One region of the uncultured Oceanicoccus sp. genome, then DNA from elsewhere that is predicted to be linked to it. Evidence: predicted binding sites of a transcription regulator. Region 1 holds the regulator's gene; the other holds the start of a gene.
What was found. Region 1 encodes FliA, which starts transcription of late flagellar genes. Its sites were predicted from a motif close to TAAAGTTATNNNNNNNNCGGCCGATANCC; they were not measured.
Positions count from the first base shown of each region.

Region 2: the regulator FliA is predicted to act here: its motif matches at 1,374-1,402, upstream of pomA (flagellar motor protein PomA).

Region 1 is NZ_CAXAHB010000014.1:9,528-12,948, reverse strand. Features, by position in the region: gene AACP44_RS02800 (chemotaxis protein CheA) at 1-593, opposite strand, end outside; gene cheY (chemotaxis response regulator CheY) at 723-1,109, opposite strand; gene AACP44_RS02790 (RNA polymerase sigma factor FliA) at 1,324-2,070, opposite strand; gene AACP44_RS02785 (MinD/ParA family protein) at 2,076-2,903, opposite strand; gene flhF (flagellar biosynthesis protein FlhF) at 3,093-3,421, opposite strand, start outside.
Region 2 is NZ_CAXAHB010000011.1:21,318-24,738, forward strand. Features, by position in the region: gene AACP44_RS02375 (flagellar motor protein MotB) at 1-417, opposite strand, end outside; gene pomA (flagellar motor protein PomA) at 453-1,214, opposite strand; gene AACP44_RS02385 (exodeoxyribonuclease VII small subunit) at 1,523-1,777, shown strand; gene ispA ((2E,6E)-farnesyl diphosphate synthase) at 1,780-2,700, shown strand; gene dxs (1-deoxy-D-xylulose-5-phosphate synthase) at 2,814-3,421, shown strand, end outside.

The DNA.
Region 1 (3,421 bases):
GTCGAACCAGGAGCAGCGTCACCATGCAAATCGTTTAGCAACGCTTCAAATTCATCATCGGTGATTGCATCGTTGTTACTATTGGCAGTCATAGTTGTAGCTTGCGTTGCCACTTGCGGCGCACCAGTACCGGTGATGGCTCGTAGGAATTGCTCAAATTCAGCATCGGCCATATCGACTTCGGCAGTGATAGCCGATGCAGTTTTTTGATTCTTGAATCCGGTTGTAAGACTGGCTAAAAGCGCTGGATCAGCAGCGTCGGGTCTCTCCCCTCGCTGCAGTTGCTGAAACATTTTATTCAGTGCGTCCAAGGCTTTTAGCACCACATCAATTAACTCTGATGTAACGACGCAATGACCATGACGCAGATTATCAAAAAGGTTTTCGATGATATGACAGCAATCAACCAGTGTGTTTAGCTGTAAAAAACCGGCGCCACCTTTTACCGTATGAAATCCACGAAAAATGGCATTGAGAAGCGCTTTATCGTCCGGCTGTTGCTCCAGTTGAATTAACTGCTCAGACAATTGCTCGAGAATTTCCCCGCCTTCAATCAAAAAGTCCTGCAGTGTCTCTTCGTCTTCACCGAACACGTATCACTCCCCGGCTAAAAACACTGTGATGCAAGTTATGCAAATCAGACAGCTTACGGTAATTTTGTCCCAACATTGCGTTTAATACCTTGCATCATTCGCTTTGCATTGCACTAGCGGGGTGTAGCGCTAGCCATCAACACGCTCAAAAATTTTCTCGATCTTTTCTTTCAATACAGCCGCCGTAAATGGTTTGACTATATATCCGTTTATACCTGCCTGCGCCGCCGCTATAATCTGATCACGCTTGGCTTCAGCAGTTACCATTAAAACAGGCAAGTCTTTTAGGCGGTCGTCAGCACGGACGGCTTTGAGCAAATCAATACCGGACATGCCCGGCATATTCCAATCGGTGACTAAAAAATCGAAATTACCGTTTTGCAGCATCGGCAATGCGGTCTGGCCGTCATCAGCTTCGGCCGTATTGGTATAGCCCAAATCTCGCAATAGGTTTTTGATAATTCGCCTCATTGTTGAAAAATCATCAACAATAAGAATTTTTATATCTCTATCCAAAGCTATCTCCAGCGTAATTTTTGGCTTTAGTCTTTCAAATCAGCTATTTAGTTAGTCTAGACCCAGATGGTGTGGTATCCAGTGATTGGGCGATTTTATCGCCATTTTTATTGTGATTTTCATAACAAAATTAACTATTTATCACAGCAACTTAAAGTTTATCGACCGATAATCGAAAAACTGTATAGGCCGGTATCCGTAATTTAAGCTGAACCTAGGCGGATTGATCAGGGGATTGCTGCCAATCGACCATTTTACTGCGCAGGCGCAGCGCTGCCTGACTATGGATTTGGCTAACCCTAGACTCACTGACTCCCAAAACCAGACCAATTTCTTTTAAATTCAGCTCCTCATCGTAATACAGCGCCAATACAAGACGCTCTCGCTCTGGCAAACTGCCGATAGCCTTGGCTAAAGCCTGCCGCCTGGCTTCATGTTCAACGCCGCCCAGCGGGCTGATGCTGGCGCTGGATGGCTGCTGTTTAGGGTATTCATCATCGCCAACTATTTCGTCATAGCTGAATAATTTGCTCGACGCAGAGTCCTGTAACATTTGATAGTAATCATCAACCGGTACACCTAACTCGTCGGCCACCTCCTGATCACTGGCATCGCGACCAACACGGCTCTCTACCTTATAAAGAGCTTCGGTGATCCGGCGGGTATTTCTATGTACGGAACGGGGTGCCCAATCACCCCGGCGAACATCGTCAATCATTGCGCCACGGATACGAATACCGGCATAAGTGTCGAAACTGGCACCCTTGCTGATATCGTAATTGCGAGCAGCTTCCAGCAGGCCGATTAAGCCGGCCTGAATAAGATCTTCAACTTGAACGCTGGCTGGCATACGCGCCAACAGGTGATGGGCAATACGTTTCACCAATGGGCCATATTGCTCGACAACTTCATCCATGGAGGATTTTTCAACGGTGCTATACATAGCGAGCCTTTCATCCATAGACATTATTGCTGCCCGGATACACCCTGCACTAAACGCTCTACGAAAAATTCTAAATGCCCACGCGGTGTTGAGGGCAAGGGCCAAAGATCAACTTTTTCCGCCAATTGTTTATAGGCTAGCGCGGCCTTGCTACGAGGCACGAGTTCAACCACCGGACGTTGGCGTTGAACTGCCTTGCGCACTGATTCATCAAAAGGAATATTGCCCTCATACTGCAAAGTCACTTCGAGAAAACGGTCAGTCACTTGGACAAGTTTATTATAGAGATTACGACCTTCCTGAGTTGAACGGGTCATATTGGCGATAACCCGAAAACGGTCAACGCCATAGTCTTTATTGAGCAATTTGATCAGCGCATAGGCATCGGTGATAGATGAGGGTTCATCGCAAACCACTACTAATACTTCCTGCGAGGCGTGAACAAAACTAATCACAGAATCAGAAATTCCGGCCGCCGTATCAATGACTAACACATCAATTTGTTCGGTGATTTCACTAAAGGCATGAATTAGCCCGGCGTGCTCCATGGAGCCCAGCATGGTCATACGCTGAATACCTGAGGAAGCGGGAATAATACGAATGCCGCCAGGACCGGTCAGCATAATATCGGTTAGAGAACATTCGCCGGAGAGCACATCTTCCAGGTTACGCTCCGGGCGTAAACCTAGCAACACATCGATATTGGCCAAACCTAAATCGGCATCCAGCAAAGCCACTCGGCGCCCCATGGCTGCCAGACAAACGGACAAATTAATCGAGACATTGGATTTACCAACGCCGCCTTTGCCGCCGGTAACAGCAATTACTTGTACGGAATGAGCACTACTCATCACCTGAACTTGCTCCTAATCATATTGTTTGGCTACTGCCTTATACAGCCACGCCATATCATCGTGCTATTGTACACCAAGCCCAGCCTATCTATACAAAAGTCTGACCCAATAACCTGATTTTTAAAGTTTTTTTGGACTGACCTATTGGTAGAGCGGGCAATGGAACAATGCCTGAGCGCCCGAGAGCTAGCAGGTCGCCATAACAGGTTGAGCTTTGGCCTGACTTTTCGATAGAGTCGACATTTCTTCGGCCATAGCCTCATTATCGGTGGTCATATACTTGGCTAATTCAATCGCGGCGCACACCAAGGCGGTAGAGTTACCGACGGCAATATCTTTGGGAATATCCTGACCATCAGTGCTATAAGCCACTGGGATTGAATGATCAATCGCCAAGCTTAACGACTCGCCCAAACTGGCGGTTTCATCCAATTTGGTCAACACACAACAGTTTAGGTTGTCGGTTTTATAGGTATGATAGGCTGCCTTGATCACTTCAACCTGACTAGTGGTTG
Region 2 (3,421 bases), on a different contig from region 1:
TTGTTCTAGCAACTCTGCTTCTTTTTTACTATTGGGCGCACCGGCCTCCAGCCACTCAATGCCGGCTTCGAGATCGTATTCTTTCGAAGCATCAACTTCCAAAGACAACTCGGTCAAGTCATCGGTATGCTGATAAATTTCATTTATTGGCGTAGGGTCGGGACGACCCGGGCTAAACTCCTGAGCAATAATGCTGGTGCCTTTGGGTGGCTCTATTACCTTCAGTTTATTTTGCACACCAAAAGCCTGAGACATTGAACCGGCAAGACGCTTAAACTTCATCGCATCTATTTCTGAAAACGACAACAGCAGCACGAAGAAGCACATCAATAGCGACATTAAATCCGCAAAGGTAGCCATCCATACGGGCGCACCCGGCGGCGGGCATTTGCGGCAATTAGCCTTTTGCTCACTCATGAAGATTGTTCCGTATGCCCAAGTTATTATTCAGCTTAATTGTCATCGGCTTTTGCGCGTTGACCCTCCGGCAAATAATTTCTTAACATAGAGTCAATCACACGCGGATTTTGTCCGCTTTGAATAGCCAACAGAGCATCAATAATTAAATTTTTGGTCGTATCCTCTTCGCTACGACGCAAACTTAATTTATCCGCTATGGGAATGGCGACCATATTGGCCAACATCGCCCCGTAGAGTGTGGTTAATAGCGCTATCGCCATAGCAGGACCGATAGATTTTGGATCATCCATATTCGACAGCATCGCTACCAGACCAACCAGAGTACCGATCATCCCCATCGCCGGAGCCACGCTACCCAACGCAGCAAATATATCCGCCCCTAATGAATGACGCTCAACGGCCTTGTCCTTATCTTTCAATAACAAGGCTTTCACCACGTCAGGTTCGTGGCCATCGACTAATAACTGGATACCGCTTTGTAAAAAATCACTGCTGAATTTTTTGTCTTCCAATACCAGCAGACCACCCTTGCGCGCCTCATCTGCTAGCCCGACAACTTCGTCGATCATTTTAGCCGGGTCATCGACTTTAAATATAAAGGCTTTGGCCGCGACTTTGCCTGCGTTTAAAAACTGCCTGAGACCAAATTTGGACATCACCACCAAGATACTGCCGGCGATAACAATCAACACTGATGGCAAATCGACAAACATGCCCACACCACCGCTGAGCATCATTGCCGTGACAATAATGATCATCGCGCCGACCATACCGATAAGGGTTGCTAAATCCACTGCCAAACTCCCATTCTTTAATCTAGTTTCAACGAGGGGATTCAGTGGTAAATTACTGAGAAACCCTCTACTTTTCCGCTACTTACAGTCTAGCTCTAATCTTCGATGAGTACACCCAAAAGCATCGCTAAAGCACAAATAATATTTATACACCTAAAATCATAGCGGCCTGCCAATGCGAGACTTTAGCGTATGCAGCTGCCGTTATAAAAACCAGTCGATTATAATCCACCTCGCGGAGGTTGACCCAAACCAAGCCCTCGGTTAACGTGGCCTCCGTTTTTATTACTCCATTTAGGAGCCCTTATATGGCTAAAAACAAAAAAAGCGTTGACTTTGAAGAAGCTCTGGATCAATTGGAGGAGCTGGTCGAAGATATGGAAAACGGTGATTTAACCCTCGAAGAGTCACTGAAAGCCTTTGAACAGGGCATCAAACTCACCCGCGAGTGTCAAACCGCGCTCTCTCAAGCCGAGCAAAAGGTGCAAATGCTGGTCGAAGAAAACGGTAAACTCAAGACCATCGATCTCGATGATGACTTTGACGACGAGAACGACCAGTAACCATGAATGAGTCTTTTAAAGCCTATTTACAGCAGGCCAAATCGCGTGCCGATAGTGCCCTGACCCGCTATGTAGGTAACTTTGACTCACCCTATACTGCCAATAACACCAGTCACTACCTAGCTCGCTTGCAGCAAGCGATAGAATATAGCCTGATCAATGGCGGCAAACGGATAAGACCGATGTTGGTCTATGCCGTCGCTAACGCTATTAACTCTGAAACTTCCGACAGCAATGCCGATAAAGTGGCCTGCGCTGTGGAAATGATCCATGCCTATTCCCTTATTCATGACGATTTGCCCGCCATGGATGACGACGACCTGCGCCGCGGCCAACCTACCTGCCATAACGCTTTCGATGAGGCGACGGCAATATTAGCCGGGGATGCTTTACAAACCCGCGCTATTGAACTGTTGACTGAACTGGAAGATTGCCCGTCAAAAACACAATTGGCTTTGATAAAAATCCTCACCGCCGCCGCGGGCCAGCAAGGTATGGTCGGCGGACAGCTTATTGACCTCAATGCTGTTGATCAAACCATCGACTTGGATCATTTAGAGACCATTCATCGTTTAAAAACCGGCGCCTTGATTAGAGCGGCAGCCGCTATGGGCGCAACGCTGGCTAACGCCTCCCCCCAGCAATTACAAGCCATAGATCGCTATGCCGAGGCCATTGGGCTGGCCTTTCAAGTACAGGACGATATTCTGGATATTGAAAGTGATACCGCCACCTTGGGCAAAACGCAAGGAGCCGATCAAGCGCTAAATAAACCCACTTACCCCGCCTTGCTGGGTCTAGAAGGCGCCAAAAACAAGGCACAACAACTGCATCAGCAGGCGCTCAATGCCCTAACCGAGCTCGATGACAGTGCTGACAGCTTAAGAGAATTATCCAGCTATATTATTTCTCGCCAGCATTAACCCGCAACTCGTCCACAACTGACTCCCCCTCACGAGGCTTTTTGAGTTACAATCGGCGCTCTGCACAAGGCAAAATAACAAGGCATCACAATTAGACTCTATGTTTAGACCCTATGTTCACTGAAATTCCTCGCCTGCGTCCTGAAACTCCACTGCTAGACAGCATTAATCAAACGGCTGACCTTCGGCAATTGGACGATGACCTACTGCCTGAGCTGGCTGATCAGTTACGTGAATTTTTGCTCTACTGCGTGGGGCAAAGCGGCGGGCATTTTGGTGCCGGTTTAGGCGTGGTTGAATTAACGATTGCCCTGCACTATTTGTATAACACCCCAGAAGACCGCCTGATCTGGGATGTCGGCCATCAGACTTATCCGCATAAAATTCTGACCGGCCGCCGCGAGCAAATGCATAAAATACGCACTCAAAATGGGCTGGCCGGCTTCCCAAAACGTAGCGAAAGCGAATACGACACCTTTGGTGTTGGCCATTCAAGTACCAGCATTAGCGCCGCCTTAGGGATGGCTCTGGCCGCAAGAGAACAGGGCATTGATCGCAAGACCGTTGCCGTCATTGGCGATGGTGCGATGACCGCGGGCATGGCCTTTGAAGCACTCGCCCACGCTGCCCATGTCAACGCCGATATGTTGGTTATTCTTAACGACAACCAAATGTCGATTTCTCATAACTCTGGCGGTTTAAATACGTATTTTTCAAAAAT